One region of the Ureibacillus thermosphaericus genome, then DNA from elsewhere that is predicted to be linked to it. Evidence: riboswitches for the same ligand, from Rfam matches in the RefSeq annotation. Region 1 holds a riboswitch; the other holds the start of a gene.

Region 1 (8,808 bases):
TGTTCTTCAAATAGACCGAGTGTATTTGGATTTGTCAGCATAAGTGCCGCTGTATCTTCCCCAACTACTCGACGTAAATCTTCCAAGTCAACTAAACCATTTTCATCCGATTTTACTGTAATTGTTTCAAATCCAGCAACAGTAGCACTAGCTGGGTTTGTTCCGTGTGCAGAGTCTGGAACGATTACTTTATTACGATGACCTTCCCCATTTGCTTCATGGAAAGCACGAATCATCATTAATGCTGTCCATTCTCCATGCGCACCCGCAGCAGGTTGTAATGTAACTTCATCCATACCTGTAATTTCTTTTAAAGCTGTTTGAAGTTCGTACATTAATTCCATTGCACCTTGAACTGTTGACTCGTCTTGTAACGGGTGAATATTTGCGAATCCAGAGAAGCGGGCGACTTCTTCATTAATTTTTGGATTGTATTTCATCGTACAAGAACCTAGTGGATAGAATCCAGAATCTACGCCATGATTGCGGCGAGATAATGCTGTATAGTGGCGCATAATATCCAATTCTGAAACTTCCGGTAATTCAGCAGGTTCTTCACGCAAATATTCTTGTGGAATTAATTCTGATAATTCTACCTCTGGCACATCTAATTCTGGCAAGCTGTAGCCGATGCGCCCTTCCTTCGATAATTCAAAAATGAGCGGTTGATTTTCGTTATGCATTGTAAGCCCCCATTTCTTGCACTAATTGATCAATCTCTTCTTTCGTACGCAATTCTGTAACGGCAATAAGTACATGGTTTTCAAGTTCAGGATAATCGCGGCCTAAATCATAACCACCGATAATGCCTTTTTCTAATAATCTTTTGTTTAATTCACTCACTGGTTTGTTTACTTTTACAACGATTTCGTTGAAGTGAGCACCTTGGAATGGAACTGTAAATCCAGCTTGCTCAAACGCTGTTTTTGCATAACGAGTTTTCACGATGTTTTGCTTTGCCATTTCTTGAATACCGCGTTTACCTAAAGCTGTCATAGTAACGGATGCAGCAAGAGCAAGCAATGCTTGGTTCGAACAAATGTTAGAAGTTGCTTTTTCACGGCGAATATGTTGTTCGCGAGCTTGTAATGTTAATACGAAACCGCGACGTCCGTCTTGGTCTACTGTTTGTCCTACTAAACGGCCAGGCACTTTACGCATTAATTTTGAAGTCGTAGCAAAATAACCGCAGTGTGGTCCTCCAAAACTTTCAGGAATACCAAATGGTTGTGCATCCCCTACAGTAATGTCAGCTCCAAGTTTTCCAGGAGGCGTTAACACACCTAATGCTAATGGGTTTGCAGAAACAATGAATAATCCTTTCGCTTCATGTACTAGCTCACCCATTGTTTTCAAGTCTTCAATTTGACCAAAGAAGTTAGGATACTGAACCATAACAGCCGCAGTATCTTGATCAATCATACCTTTTAATGCTTCAATATCTGTTACTCCATCTTTCATTGGCACATTTACTACTTCGATTGATTGGCCATATGCATAAGTTTCTACAACAGTACGATATTCAGGATGGATTGCTTCAGATACTAACAATTTTTTACGTCTTGTTGAGCCAGCAGCAAGCATCCCTGCTTCTGCAAGCGATGTTCCGCCATCATACATGGAAGAGTTTGCTAAATCCATACCTGTTAATTCGGCAATCATTGTTTGGAATTCAAAAATAGCTTGTAGTTCACCTTGTGAAATTTCCGGTTGATATGGTGTATAAGCAGTATAGAATTCAGACCGAGAAATAACATGGTCCACAATAACAGGTTTGTAGTGATTGTATACACCTGCACCTAAGAATGAAACAGCTGTTTCAGTGTTGATATTTTTATCTGCTAAAGCTTTTAGTTCTTTTAATAGCGCAGATTCAGATGCTGCTTCTTTAATATTATAAAGCCCTTTAAAACGCACCTCTTCAGGAATATCCGCAAATAATTCATCAATGCTTTCTACTCCAATGGTAGAGAGCATTTCTTGTTTGTCTTGTTCCGTTATTGGAAGATAACGATGCTTCATTGTTTGACCTCCATTAATTTTTATTTTTCACGTTTATAAAATGGCTTCGGCACAACATGTGCTTTTACCTTTTTATTGCGTAGTTCTACTTCCACTTCTGTACCAATTTCAGTATATTGAATATCTAATAAAGCAAGTCCTAAATTACGTTTCGTACTAGGGATTTGTGTACCAGTTGTAACTTCTCCAATTTCAGTGTCGCCTTTAAATACTTTATAGCCATGGCGAGGAATCCCTTTATCAATCATTTCAATACCAACCAGTTTTCTTGAAAGCCCTTGTTCTTTTTGGTTTTTAAGAGCTTCTTTACCGATGAAATCCGCATCTTTTTGAAGTTTTACTGCAAAGCCGATGCCTGCTTCTAATGGAGAAATATTTTCTGATAATTCTTGTCCATAAAGCGGTAAGCATGCTTCAAAACGCAACGTATCACGTGCTCCAAGGCCGCATGGTATCAATCCATCTTCTTTTCCTGCTTCTAATAGTTTATTCCACAATGCTACAATTGAATTTGGCTCCCCGTATAATTCGAAGCCGTCTTCACCTGTATATCCGCTGCGTGATAACAATACAGAATAACCACTAACTTGAACAGATGCTTTAAATTGGAATGGTTTTAATTCAGATAAGTTCACATCTGTTAATGTTTGCAAGATTTTTTCTGATAGAGGTCCTTGAAGTGCAATTAAGGCATATTCATCTGATTGATTTATAATCGTTACATCGCCTTCTGCATGCTTTTTCATCCATTCAAAGTCTTTTTCAATATTTGCCGCATTGACAACAAGCAAGTATTGGTCATCGCCAAGATTATAGACGATTAAATCATCTACAACCCCACCATTTTCATAGCACATCACATTATATTGTGCGCCGCCAACTGGAATTTTTGAAATGTCATTGGACAATAATTTTTGAAGATAGCCGAGAACATCTTTCCCTTTTACAAAAATTTCTCCCATATGGGATACATCGAAAAGTCCAGCACGATTTCTTACAGCTTCATGTTCATCCTTTATTGATGAAAATTGAACAGGTAATTCCCATCCACCAAAATCAATCGTTTTTGCACCATATTTCGCATATTCATCAAATAATGGTGTTCTCTTTAATTCTCCCATCGTGAAACCTCCCTCATTAATTAACAATTTACTACCAATATCTTTAAACTAGGCAAAAAGGACAGAAAATCCCCTTTTTAAAGGAATTCTCTGTCCTTGCACCTGAAAGTTACACCTATTATAAAATAGGCTTTCCCCTTGGGTGGCTGTTATTCAGCACTCTCCAGAGTTGCGTCCCGTACGAGTCTTTTTGCCTGAGAGATTCATAGTTCTACTACTTGCTCCTTCGGCGACGTAAAAACGTTCTCTCCCCGCACAATCATCCGCACCATATGAAATTTTTCAACAAACAGACATCTTTGCCTATATCCTAACATTGAACGTAATAGAAGGCAATCATTTTTTAAAATTCCTTAAAAAAACGAACATTTTTAAACAACAACACCTTATCATTCGCCTTTTAGTCGATTCACTTGAAAAGCAATATAATTTACCACTTGGCGAATTGTTCGATCTTTTGTAAGGACACGGATGTGAGCGGCTCTTTTATAAAATTTTCTCCTATAATAATATAGTCGTTCCAGTTCTTTTTTAGTCGAACGTTGTGCAATTGGTCGATTTTTGTCATTTTTTATTCTTTTATAAATGTCTTCAAATGATGCATCAAGAAAAAAGATTAAACCTGTTCTTCTCATTATTTGTCGATTTTCTTGTCTCATTGGAACGCCGCCACCAGTCGCAATAATGCAAGCTTCGTCACGAAAGTTTTTTAAAAATTCAGTTTCTAAATTTCTAAAATATTCTTCTCCAAACTTTTCAAAAATTTCTGGAATCGACATGCCTTGTTGTCTGACGATTTCTTTATCCATATCATAAAAGGGCAATCGTAGGGCATAGCTTAATTGGCGTCCGACTGCACTTTTTCCGCACCCCATAAACCCTACTAAGTAAATCTTTCGCATAATTAGACACCTTTCTACTAAAACTCTGCGGTTTCTCCAAGTAAATTTATCGTAGCACGAATGTTTATGTTTTCCAATGAATTTATAATAGAAAATTGAGTTAAGTAGGTTGAACTGTAAAAAATTACAACAGTGATAAGAAAAAACAAAAAGACAATGGCAACGGGAAATATCATGCCTTTTTCGTTATTTATGATATTGTACAAGTAACGCTCTCTCCTTTACAATACCATTCAAGAATTCTACTTTTATCGTTACAATATTGTTTGAAAGGGAAAACTCGGCATGCCGAATACCAATTAATAGTGGCACATAACCTTGATCATTGATTTGCAAACGAATCACATCTGTAATCTTGTTTATTTTTATCGTTTTTGTGGAAGAGTCTATGATATATAATGAATTATTCATTATATAAATATCCTCTGCATCAAGCAAATATTGTTGTAAATCATGAATAAAGATTTCCCATTTAATTTGTTCTTCTGCCACGATCGTGTTGTGCCATTGTTGAATTAATAGATAAAAAATAAAAATTACTTGAGCGAGTAACGAAAAAATCACCAATTGAAACAGCGCCTCGATAAATGTAAATCCATTTCCACTTCTTACAATTCGCCATCGCCATTGATGCATTTGTATCGTACCCCATCTAAATTGTTAAATCGTACACAAACCGCATCTGTTTGAAAATACCAAGCATATTCTACGTTGTCGATCCATTTTTTCCCTTCGAAAATACCGGTATTTTTAGCAATAATAACTGCTTCATAGGCCACTTGGGATGCATGTAATTCCAACGATTGATTGTATAGAGAATGCTGAAGTTGAAAAATGAACGGAATAAAACTTATGGCTACTATAATAATCATAAGCGTTAGCAACGATTCTAACATGGAAGTCCCCTTTTCATTCCACATAACGAATTCGTCCTTTATTGATATTAATGACAATATGTTTTTGTCCGAAAGGAGTGTAAAAAGTGAATTTCCCAAAATTTTTTACATTTCCATCTGGATCAATTCGAAGAGTTAATAAATTACTATACTGATCAAACTCAATGATTTCCGGTAGTTTTCTCTCTAAAATCACTTCATCTAGTTGATGGTATATTCTATAAGTATCTTGATTTACAAAAGAAACAAAACAGCTCCTTTGCTTTTCCAAGGCCAACATTTGTGCCATTTGAATGTCTAATGTAAATTGGTGGAAAAACTGTTCCACAACCATTTTTTCTGTCATTTTAAAAGAAAAGGTTGTCCCTAACATACCAACCAATACGACAATCATTAAAACGAATAATATTTCTAATAGCGTATACCCCTGTTCTTTCAATAGCTCTATGCTCCTTTATTGATTGATTAATGTCACAGTTCCATCCGTCTCAATGGTAAATCCCTTGCCATTCGGACATTTATCCATCCCCTCTCTTAAGTATCCCTTGTTTACTAACTGATCTAATGTAGGGATGGTTTTGTATTCAATTTTGTATGATTCTACCTGCCCTTGTACCATGCGGATATATGCTTCACAACCTTTATCATCAATCGTATTCCGATGTTTCGTTACGTTTGGAACAGTTACTAATATTAAGATAGATATAATAAATAGCACAATTAACATCTCAATTAACGTAAAACCTTTTTGATTTTTCATGATTTCACCTCTATTACATGATTTCGACTAAGTCATACATCGGCAGCAGTATACTTAAATACGCTGCAACAATGCATATCGCTATCAAAATAAAGAAAAGAGGTTGAATGCTCGCCAAGCAAAATTTGATGGTCGATTGGATCCTCTCATTTAGCAATTCGCTGAATATGAGCATTTCCCGGCCTAAGTATCCATTTTTTTCACCGTGTTGAATCAATTCATCAAACTTTGGCATAAACAGTTGAAGTATCTTCACAGCCTCTGACAATGAATCACCGAACTTCACCCTTTGTTTCAATAGTGCTGTGATATATGATAAGTGGCGACTTATTTGTTGTTGTTCTAAAATAGACAATGCTTGTTGAAGTGATATACCTGATACTAATAAACTTCCAAGCAAATGAGAGAATTGTCTTGTTAAATTCACTTGATAAACATACTTCACTATAGGGATTTTCATAATGATGTTTAGTTGATGAGCGATTTCTTTTTTTCGAATGGAATGAATTGAAATAAATATCAAGAATAACGAAATAATGAAGAGGAGTATGAGAAAATCTGGTATATGAAGCAATACAACAGCGAAGTTTATACTATTGACCTTTTCTGAATGATTTGAAATCACGAGTTGCTCTATGTTTGGTAAAAAATAACTTCGAAACAATATAAAAACCATTGTTAATAAAATCATCAAGAAAGCGGGATACATTAGCAACTTCACAATTTTCCGCTGAGTATCTTCTTGAAATTTTATTTGCTTACTTACGTGGTGCAATGATTCAGCCAAATCCCCTTTTTCTTCTGCAATAGCTATCAATAATAAAAAATGTTTTGGAATTGAAAGTTGTTGTAAAATATCCACTGCCGATGAACCGTTATTGAACTGTTGTTGTAATAAAGCATTCCACTTTTCCAATTCTTTAACGTGATAAGGAAGTAACATAAACAAGGCATCTGAAAATGTATATCCTTCTTTCAGTAATATGCTTGTCCTATTTAGGAGCGATGGAACATCCCGAACTTTCTCCTTATAATTTCTTTGAATGGGGAAATTCATTCTTTCGCTGATTTGCTGTAGCACGACAAATCCCCCAATTCTTCAATTGCAGCTTTTTGGAATTCCAATGTTTCCTCAACTGGCAAGTGATATTCAATTCCTTGCGCTGTATTTATAATTGCTTCTTGTAAAATATCTTCCGACAAAATTTCATAAATTGCTTTCCTGCTATCGCTATCATGTAACTGAATTAAACATTGGGCAATAATTGCAATCAAAGCTTGCCGAATTTCTTCTATGGAAACATTTAAATCCATTAAACGATATAGACAATTCACCGAATCTTTTGCATGTATAGTTGATAGCACCAAATGACCGGATAATGCAGCACGCATGGCGATTTCTGCAGTCTCTTCATCCCTGATTTCACCAATCATAATGACATCGGGCGAATGTCTTAAAATTGCTTTTAAACCAGCTGCATATGTAATACCTGCAAGCTCATTTACTTGAATTTGAAGCATATACGACTGGCTGCTTTCCACTGGATCTTCGAGAGAAATTACATGTCGCCCTAATGTGTCACTGCAATATTTTGCTAATGAATATAATGTCGTAGTTTTGCCCGATCCTGTGGCGCCACAAAATAATATCAATCCTTGTCGATTGGAAATCAATCTCAATAATTTTTCTGCTGAATGGCGATCGTAACATAATGAAGCAATCGGATATGAGGCATTTTGTAAAAACAAACGGATAACGAGGCTTTCTCTTTTATATACGGAAGGTAAAGTAGAGACTCGGAAGGCATACAAACGATTGGAAAACATTTCTTCAAATGAACCGCTTTGCGGCTTTCGCTTTTCACTAATATCTAAAGAAGATTTATATTTGAAAAAGGAAATCATTCGATCCCCTAATTCAATTGGGAAATGACCTGCAGGAAATAATTTTCCATATTTGCGAAACTGAATGGTGTAATGGTTTGGAGTTGGCTCAATTAAAATATCACTAGCTCCGAAATGTAAAGCTTTTAACAATAATTGAGTTGATTTTGTTTCAATAACGGACTCCACTTTCAAACGCATCACCACTTCCCTATATTCGTGACCGCTGAATTTAGCAATAGTATAAGACGAAGTTTATATTTGGAAAAGGCTTTTTCTTAAAATTTTTATTTGACCCCTTTTTTCTGTTGAAACTTTATTTTTGAAAAGTTTATGGCAGATTTTATTACAAATTTTGAATATTTTGCTAATCCCCAATAATCACCACGTATTTTCACTATCATTTTATTAATAATAAAGCTAAAATTGAAGTAGCATAAATATTACTGAAGGTGGGATAACAACATGTTGCATCCATTAAAAATTACGAGTACTTTAGCAGATGAAACTCGTTTTCAAATATATGAATACATGTTGCAACAAAAAAAAGCATTTACTGTACAAGATATTGCAGATAAATTTAATATACATCCAAATGTGGCAAGATTGCATTTAACGAAATTATCGGAGATCCATCTCATCACTACTGATTTTTTTAAATCAGGTAAAGGTGGAAGACCTGGTCGAATTTATCAAGTATCTGAACAAGGGGTTGAGTTGACTCTCCCAAAACGAGATGAAAAACATCTCGTTAAATGGGCACTTCAACTTGTATGTGAGTTGGGACAAGATGCATTGAAGACAGCGAAAAAAATTAGTTATCAAGATGGCTTAAAAGAAATTCAAAAAAGATTATCAAAGATAACTAAACCTCTTAGCTTTGAAGAAAAATTAGAAATCTTATCTGAAGCTGCTCTACTAGTTGGCTACATTCCAAAAATTGTAGATACTGCTGAAGGAAAGAAAATTACGCTAACGATTTTTAACTGTCCATATAGAAGTCAAATAAAAGAACATAGCGATATAGTATGTGAACTACATAAATCATACTTACAAGGTCAAATCGACACACTATTTGAAAAAAATGAATTTGTTCAATTTGAAAGTATGGTTCACGATTGCGATTTTTGTAAATATGAAATATTTGTGCCAAATGTTGCTCTGTAAAAGATACACTTGATTGTCACAAATCTATCGAAGTATCAGTTTACAATATTGTCAAT
Region 2 (8,808 bases), 1.2 Mb from region 1:
GGGGGAAGAATAGCTTGTATTTCATTGCAAGAGAGAAAATGGCTTAAAAAAAGCTGAACCGCAAACCGCTAACGGTCTTTACGGACAGCCTTTTAGAAAAGAGAGGTTATGAGGTTAAAGTTGTAGCTATAATTTGTGTAAAGTCGGAAAAATTATTCCTTTGATGAAAGCAACTTCATTAGGCTTTTTATGTCTTCTTGCAAGGATTTCACTTCATCTTCAAGCCGATCAATTTTTTCATGCAATGGTTGTAATTCTCCATCTAACATATTTTTTAGACGTTCTGCTTTTTCATTTTGTTCCATAAACTATTCCTCCAAACAGTTTGCTGAACTTAAAGATGTATTCCGTTTACATCTTTATTGTATAACATCTTTTCTATAAAAATAGGATTTTACGAAAATCGTCATGTGATTGTCATTTTTCGATCAAATAAAAAAAGGCTTAAGGAAATTCCTTAAACGCCCGCCCCGAATATCAAACTGTATATGAAGCCGTAAATGACACAAACAATTGTTGCAATAATAATGAAGACACCTAAATAATATAAAATATTGATTAAGATCTGCTCAAATCCATAACCCATGGGATAATAACCCATTTCCTTCCCTCCGTTGCAGAAGATTCGTTCACTTTTGATATATGCAAAAACGGTTGAACTGTTACTTCTAGAGGAATTCTGTATTCATCGAAGAAAACTGTAAACCACCTGTTTGCTTCTTCAAATTGCGGCTCTTCACTCAATCGGATTCAACTTGATTTCTTCATCGATTTTTTCTAATAACTCTTTTGCGTTGTCTGCTGAAATTGGCTCGCCATTAACAAGGGCATAATAATGACCGTCGCAAATTTCACAATAGGAATTACACCCTGTATCTTCCACTATTACATCTTCTCTCTGTTCCAACTCATCGTATACATCTGGATGGCAATAAGCCTTGTTCGATACACAAAATTCAACTCTATGTTTGAAAGGTTCACTTTTTCGACCGAATAATTTTTTGAACATGTGCGCACTCCTTCACTATGTAAACCGTTAATTAATTATATTATACTATGTTCTACTCTTTTCATCGTGAATAAACTTTGACAAACCAACTAAAAGGATGTACACCTTTTCACCTCTTCGATATACTAAAAAACACCTTATAAAGATGGGAGAATAATGATGAACGAAACAGAATATGATCGCTTCCTCCATATTGAAACTTGTGGATCGAATAACGGTATCTATCAATCCATTCATTATAATCGCTATGAACCCACTCCTTATTCTGCCTTAGAAGAATTGCTAAAAAATTATCAAATCAACGAGAACGACTCCATTGTCGATTTTGGCTGTGGATTAGGGAGATTAAGCATTTTCCTCCACTACAAAACAAATGCGTCTGTCTTGGGTATCGACATGAACGAGCAATTCATAAAAGAAGCAATGAAAAACCGAGAACGATATTGCAAGAAGTTTAAAAAAAAGGAAGATAAAATCCAGTTTCTCCGCTGTTTCGCTCAAGATTACCCAATTCAACCGACAGAAAATAAATTTTATTTTTTCAACCCTTTTTCCTTGCAGATATTTATGAAAGTGCTACATCATATCATGCTCTCAATCGAAGAGAAAAAGCGACCTGTGGACGTAATTTTATACTATCCATCAAATGACTACATCGATTATATAAATCATTACACTCCTTTTGAAAAAGTAATGGAAATTCCCATTCCTACATTGCACGAAAAAAATTGGCAAGAACGTTTTATTATTTATCGATTAAACTAGGAGCCATTGTTTTAATGGCTTTTTTCATTATTTTTTGCCGTTCTTTTAAGATAAATCCCCCAAAAATGACCGTGCATCCGACAATGGAAATAATTAGTGCGAAGGCTGTCCATTTTGAAAAATAAACGCCAAATAGCAATAAAAATATCCCCATCCATATAAATATGTTCATATTTTGATTCTCCCTTTTCTAATAATGTTCTATCAAGTTCATTACACTTTCCCCATTGTATGAGAGAGCCTTACTAGATATGCTTCACATGCTTTGAATATGTTTTTAAAATGTAGGACAACTTAATAAGGATGGGAATAATTTATATTGTTATATTACAATAATAAAAATTGATATAATAATCAGAAATTTGTTAATTAATTAAAAATTATAACTTTTTGATTCTTCAACACTTCAACGCGAAAAAGTGCTATACTTTATTCGATTTTATTTTTAAGTAATAAAAATCACCAATAAATAAATTATTATATCAAAATAGGATGGAATGAGCTATGAAAAATCAATTATTTCGAAAATTATCTTTAAGCGAATTATTGAATCAAAAAGGCACATCACAGTTTAATAAAACAATGAATTCATTTGATTTAATCGCTCTTGGTGTTGGAGCAGTTGTCGGAACAGGGATTTTCATTTTACCAGGTACTGTAGCTGCTGTTCATGCAGGTCCTGCCATCGTTTTCTCATTTATTTTGGCAACAATTGTATGCGCTTTTTCAGCCTTATGTTATTCGGAATTGTCTTCATCGATTCCAGTAGCTGGTAGTGCCTATACATATTCCTATGTGATCTTTGGCGAGCTAATCGCTTGGATAATCGGATGGAGTCTTTTGCTTGAGTATGGTTTAGCTGTTGCAGCAGTGGCAACTGGTTGGTCTGCTTACTTTCAATCTCTTGTTGAAGGATTTGGCATTCACGTACCGCAAGCATTATCAGGTCCATTCAGTCCAGCAAACGGAACATATATCAATTTACCAGCCATTATAATTATTTTACTTTTAGCTTCCTTCCTATCATTAGGAATGAAAGAGTCTAACCGATTAAATAAAATCATGGTTTTCATTAAACTAGGGATTATTTTACTCTTTATTCTTGTTGGAATGTTTTATGTGAAGCCTGATAACTGGCAACCATTTATGCCATTTGGTTTTGGTGGGATTTTATCAGGAGCGGCACTAGTAATCTTTGCTTATTTAGGTTTTGATGCGGTATCTTCCGCTGCTGAAGAGGTAAAAAATCCACAGCGAAACATGCCAATTGGAATTATCGGAACGCTCGTGATTTGTACAATTTTATATGTAGCCGTTTCCCTTGTGTTAACAGGGATGGTTCCATATACAGAATTGAATGTAGGAAATCCTGTTGCTTATGCGATGGAAATGAAAAATCTTGATTGGGTATTTGGTGTTATTTCGCTCGGAGCAGTCATTAGTATGATGACGGTGATTTTCGTTATGCTTTACGGAGGTACTCGCTTAGTGTACTCCTTTGCTCGTGACGGAATGCTTCCAAAAGTGTTATCAGAAATTCACCCTCGCCGTAAAATCCCGTTAAAAAATACATGGATTTATGCAATATTTGTATCTTTATTCGCTGGTTTTATTCCGATTGATAAGTTGGCAGAACTTGTGAATATCGGTACATTGATTGCTTTTGCTGCTGTATCGATCGGCGTTATCTTTATTAGAAAAATGAAAATTGATGGATTAAAAGAAGGATTTAAAGTACCATTGTTCCCAATTGTGCCAATTCTTTCCTTCCTCCTTTGTATTTTCATGATCGTCCAATTATCTACATTCACCATGTTTACTTGTCTTATCTGGATGATTATTGGTTTATTAGTGTATTTTGTGTATGGAAGGACGCATAGTGTATTGAATAAAAAATAGAATCAAAAAGCTTGTTGCCATGAGTGCAACAAGCTTTTTTTCGCTTGAGCATCATTTTAAAACAATAAGCTTTTTCTTTCCTTCATAATTAATAAAAGTTCTCTATTTGAGTCAACACCTTTGCGACGAAGATATGTTTCCCGCCGGAGTAATGTTCGGTAAAAGAAAAATTATTATCAAAAAGTAAGGGTGTCTGGAAAGTTTTCGCTTTCTAGACACCCTCTTCTTCCCCCACTAATTAGCTTGCAGGGTTCACTTCTAATTCTGCTTTTATTTTAATGTCTTTTCCTACCAATACGCCACCTGTTTCAAGGGCAGCGTTCCATGTAAGCCCGAATTCTTCACGGTTGATTTTTGCTTCCGCTTCGAATCCGTAAACTTCCACGCCCCAAGGGTTTTTCCCTTTACCATTGTACTCCACTTCGAATGTGACTGGTTTTGTTACATCTTTAATTGTTAAATCCCCTGTCACTTCAAATTCGTTATCATCTGTTTTCGTAATCACTTTGGATTGGAACGTAATTGTTGGATATTTTTCCGCATCAAAAAAGTCTGCGGATTTTAAATGATTATCGCGATCTTCTGATTTTGTATTAATGCTCGCAACATCAAAGGTAAATGCAATTGTAGCAGTTGTCAGATCCGTTAAATCTTCCGCTTCAATTTCAGCCGTATAAGAATCAAAATGCCCTCTCACCTTTGACACCATCATATGCTTTACTTCAAAACTAATTTCTGAGTGTGATTTATCAACAACCCACTTCGCCATTTTCATACCTCCCATATTATCCTATTTTGAATTCAAGATATATATGAATATTTATTTCGAATTAATTTATTTTGAATTCGAGATAAATATATCATGCACTTATTTTTTTGTCAATCCTTCCATTTATGAATCTCATGTTTTATTTCATATATTCCCTCTTCTTTACGAAAAAAACATTTAATCTACATTTTGAATCATAGATTGAATTTTCCTTTTTATGAAAAATTTCAATATATTTTTTGTTGACCAATTGTTCCAAAGGTGTTAGTATCTTTTAGTATTGGAACTGAATAGGTGTAGCGATGAATGCTGTGGGTAAAACTACACGCAGGAGCAGCTTCTGGAGAGACCACGTTTTGTGGCGCCGAAGGATTCACAATCTCAGGCAAAAGGACAGAAGAATGATAAACCTTATTATTCTTTTGTGTTTGAGATTGGGAAGCCAATCTCTTTTTTTATTACATCAATTGAGGTGAAACAAATGAGTGAACGTAGAAAAGCAATTGTAAGTGTCATTGGAAAAGATCAAGTTGGCATTATCGCAAAAGTAACGACTGTGATTGCAGATCGAAACATCAACATTTTGGATATCAGCCAAACGATTTTACAAGATTTCTTCACAATGATGATGGTGATTGATGTGACCGATTTACCTAATCTTGAAACTCTACAACAAGAACTTAATGAACTTGGTCAATCAATTGGCGTTGTCATTACTGTACAACTTGAAGAAATTTTCCAAGCAATGCATCGTGTGTGAAAGGACGTGCAAATATGAATTTTGAAATTCAAGAAATGATGGAAACCATCCGAATGGTTCGAACTGAAAACTTGGATATCCGTACAGTTACGATGGGGATTAATCTCAGAGACTGTGCAAATTCCGATTTCGATAAAATGAATCAAAAAATTTATGATAAAATCACTCACTACGCAAAAGATTTAAAGACAACAGCTGAAAAAGTGGAGAAAGAATACGGCATCCCTATTATTAATAAACGTATTGCCGTGACCCCAATTGCAGATCTTCTAGGCAATGCAACAAAAGATCAAGCAGTGGAACTTGCCAAAACATTAGACCGTGCTGCTGTAACCCTCGGTATTGACTTTATCGGTGGATTTTCGGCCCTCGTGCATAAAGGAATTGCGAAGGGAGACCAAGTATTATTTGATGCCCTACCAGAAGCTCTAGCAGTCACGGAGCGAGTTTGTGCATCCGTTTCTGTTGGAACAACAAAAGCCGGCATCAATATGGATGCAGTTCGTCAATTAGGTGAAATCATTAAAGAAACAGCAGAGCTTACAAAAGATAAATCGGGTCTCGGCTGTGCAAAGCTTGTTGTGTTCTGCAACCCTGTAGAAGATAATCCGTTTATGGCAGGAGCTTTCCTCGGATCCGGTGAAGGAGAAGTTGTGTTGAATGTCGGAGTTTCCGGACCAGGAGTTGTGTTGAATGCACTAAAGCGTTATCCAGATGCGGACTTAGGTGAAGTGGCAGATATTATTAAGAAAACCGCATTTAAAATTACCCGCGCTGGTGAATTAATTGGCCGAGAAGTAGCAAAACGCTTAGGGGTCCCATTCGGCATTATGGATTTGTCACTGGCACCAACAAATGCAATGAACGACAGTGTTGCTGAAATCTTAGAAGAAATTGGTTTGGAACGTGTTGGTACACACGGCACAATCGCCGCCCTTGCATTAATGAACGATGCAGTGAAAAAAGGCGGAGCGATGGCTTCTTCCTATGTGGGTGGATTAAGCGGTGCCTTCATCCCAGTTAGTGAAGATAACGGCATGATTCGTGGTATTGAAGAAGGTGCTCTAAGCTTATCAAAGTTGGAAGCGATGACATGCGTATGTTCAGTAGGGCTTGATATGATTGCCATTACGGGAGACGCACCTGCTAGTACCATTTCTGCAATGATTGCAGATGAAGCGGCTATTGGTATGATTAATAAAAAGACAACAGCCGTTCGCGTCATCCCTGTGCCTGGCGCAAAAGAAGGCGAAATGGTGGAATTTGGCGGCCTGCTTGGACGAGCACCTGTGATGGGCGTAAATCCATTTAGCTCTGAAAAAATCATTCGCCGAGGTGGACGCATTCCAGCTCCACTACAAGCGTTGGGGAATTAATTGATATAAGTGATAGAGCGAATGTAGAAAGTGATGAAGAGAGCAGCTTTCTCATTCGCTCTTTTACTTGGCTATTATGAAATTAATCGATTGACTATTATGTTTACAGGTTTGGCTATTATCCCTTGATGATTGACTATTATTGTCATGACTTTGGCTATTATCACATGACCCGAAAGCCATTTTTTGTTGATTGGCCATTATATTCGCAAGTTTGACTATTATCTTCCGGAGCTTGACTATTATCAGCTCGATTCTGACTATTATCTCTCTTTTCAAGTGTAGATTTTTTTCGATTGACTATTATGTTCACAAATTTGGCTATTATCCCTTGATGATTGACTATTATTGACATGGCTTTGGCTATTATCACATGCCCCGAAAGCCATTTTTTGTCGATTGGCCATTAGATTCGCAAGTTTGACTATTATCTTCCGGAGCTTGACTATTATCAGCTCGATTCTGACTATTATCTCTCTTTTCAAGTGTAGATTTTTTTCGATTGACTATTATGTTCACAAATTTGGCCATTATCCCTTGATGATTGACTATTATTGTCATGACTTTGGCTATTATCACATGATCCGATATCCGTTTTTGGTTGATTGCCAATTTCACCTTAGCGGATATCTTGTAATACTAAAGATGAAATGGGCGCGCCAAAACAATAAACTATCCTGCCAAAGTGCTTCCAAGACAGGATAGTATGTCCTCCATTCAGATACATTAACTTCTATCCTCAATGTAAATCCACCAAAAAAGCAAACTTTTCAGAAAGCCAATCCAATACCCACAGCTACTATACAACATTAAAACGTCTTACGACTTACTTCTTTATATAATCCTTCCAAGCTGTGAGTCCCCCATCTAATACAACTACATCATAATCATGTTTGGATAGAATGTTTGCACATTTTGTTGCAGAATTGCCTGTTGTGCAAGTGACAATGATTTCGCCTTTCTCAGGTAAAGCTGATATGTTTTTATCTTGATTATTTTCTAACTCGAAAATCTCTGTTTTATGGATATTAAGTGATTGGATGTTTTCCCCTTCAATATGGAAGGTATTATATTTCTCTTGATCTCGAACATCTAAAATCGTGAGTTGCTCACCTTGCTGCATTCTTTGGAACAATTCTTCTGGTGAAATTTTTTTCAATACCATCTTAAAATCCTCCTATGAAATTATAGTGGTGGTTCCTCTACTCCTAGATTAATCCAATCTTCTTTCGGCGGCCCATAAACGCCAAACGGTTTTAGCCCTGCTTGTCTCATTAGTACTGTTGCTTGTCCACGATGATGAATAATGTGTTTAATAAGCCCCATTAATATTTGGGCATTTGTTTCTTCTCTTCCAAAAGCAATTTGCACTTCTTTCAGTGATTCATCTGTCCATTGTTCTTGAATGACTTTCGCTGCACGAGCGCTCACTTCTTTAAAAGTATCCGCAATTTCCTTCGCCGAATCAGGAACTTTATCTGCATTTTCGACTAATTCCATTCTCAAACCAAAATGCACTAAATATTCCGGAATATTAGTTGTAAAATGCCAAACAATTCTTCCGAGCGTACGCCCTTCCGGATAAACTTTTTGTTTTAGAGACTCATCGGTTAGCCCTTCCAAAACCTTTTGCGTTAAGTTCGCCTCCCAATTCCATTCTCTTATAAAATCTTTAATTGTTACATACATAAAAAATTGCCCCCATTCTTTTGAAAAGATAGATAAGAACATTCGTTCTAATATTGTACCCGTATCCAAATAAAATATCAATTTTTTCCACGTTTTTGTTTTTGGAATATTGAGACCATAAGACTACATGAAGATATAAAAAACCCTTAAGCAATCATGTTTGCTTAAGGGATAGACAATCCTATTCTTTTTTCTGCTTAATATTTGGAAGCGGTTGGGAGTTGTAAATTCTTGAATATGGTGGAACGGATTGAGTTAACCAAATGTTACCGCCAATGACGGAATCATGTCCGATTTTCGTATCTCCACCTAGAATTGTTGCTCCCGCGTAAATCACTACATTATCCCCAATGTCTGGGTGACGTTTAATTCCTTTAATCGGGTTTCCATTTTCATCTAACGGGAAGCTTTTTGCCCCAATCGTTACACCTTGATAGATTTTAACATTTTTACCAATTGTGCTTGTTTCTCCAATCACCACACCTGTTCCGTGGTCAATGAAGAAGTACTCGCCAATTTTTGCTCCTGGATGAATATCAAT

The links. Region 1 has a riboswitch for glycine ahead of gcvT (glycine cleavage system aminomethyltransferase GcvT). Riboswitches for the same ligand answer to the same signal wherever they lie in the genome.
Region 2: another riboswitch for glycine. It lies ahead of UtA1_RS04945 (ACT domain-containing protein); the one in region 1 lies ahead of gcvT (glycine cleavage system aminomethyltransferase GcvT).

The regions. Positions count from the first base shown of each region.
Region 1 is NZ_AP018335.1:2,173,792-2,182,599, reverse strand. Features, by position in the region: gene gcvPB (aminomethyl-transferring glycine dehydrogenase subunit GcvPB) at 1-683, opposite strand, end outside; gene gcvPA (aminomethyl-transferring glycine dehydrogenase subunit GcvPA) at 676-2,022, opposite strand; gene gcvT (glycine cleavage system aminomethyltransferase GcvT) at 2,043-3,143, opposite strand; glycine riboswitch at 3,232-3,312, opposite strand; glycine riboswitch at 3,316-3,406, opposite strand; gene UtA1_RS10480 (shikimate kinase) at 3,533-4,045, opposite strand; gene comGF (competence type IV pilus minor pilin ComGF) at 4,232-4,681, opposite strand; gene UtA1_RS10470 (hypothetical protein) at 4,654-4,965, opposite strand; gene comGD (competence type IV pilus minor pilin ComGD) at 4,955-5,380, opposite strand; gene comGC (competence type IV pilus major pilin ComGC) at 5,396-5,701, opposite strand; gene comGB (competence type IV pilus assembly protein ComGB) at 5,715-6,782, opposite strand; gene comGA (competence type IV pilus ATPase ComGA) at 6,755-7,786, opposite strand; gene UtA1_RS10445 (helix-turn-helix transcriptional regulator) at 8,051-8,752, shown strand.
Region 2 is NZ_AP018335.1:1,009,913-1,018,720, reverse strand. Features, by position in the region: gene UtA1_RS17035 (hypothetical protein) at 153-305, opposite strand; gene UtA1_RS17030 (hypothetical protein) at 458-601, opposite strand; gene UtA1_RS04970 (DUF1450 domain-containing protein) at 737-1,009, opposite strand; gene UtA1_RS04965 (class I SAM-dependent methyltransferase) at 1,169-1,774, shown strand; gene UtA1_RS04960 (hypothetical protein) at 1,755-1,946, opposite strand; gene UtA1_RS04955 (amino acid permease) at 2,279-3,673, shown strand; gene UtA1_RS04950 (YceI family protein) at 3,912-4,442, opposite strand; glycine riboswitch at 4,773-4,849, shown strand; gene UtA1_RS04945 (ACT domain-containing protein) at 4,924-5,202, shown strand; gene UtA1_RS04940 (PFL family protein) at 5,217-6,578, shown strand; gene UtA1_RS04935 (rhodanese-like domain-containing protein) at 7,405-7,743, opposite strand; gene UtA1_RS04930 (DinB family protein) at 7,764-8,267, opposite strand; gene epsC (serine O-acetyltransferase EpsC) at 8,449-8,808, opposite strand, start outside.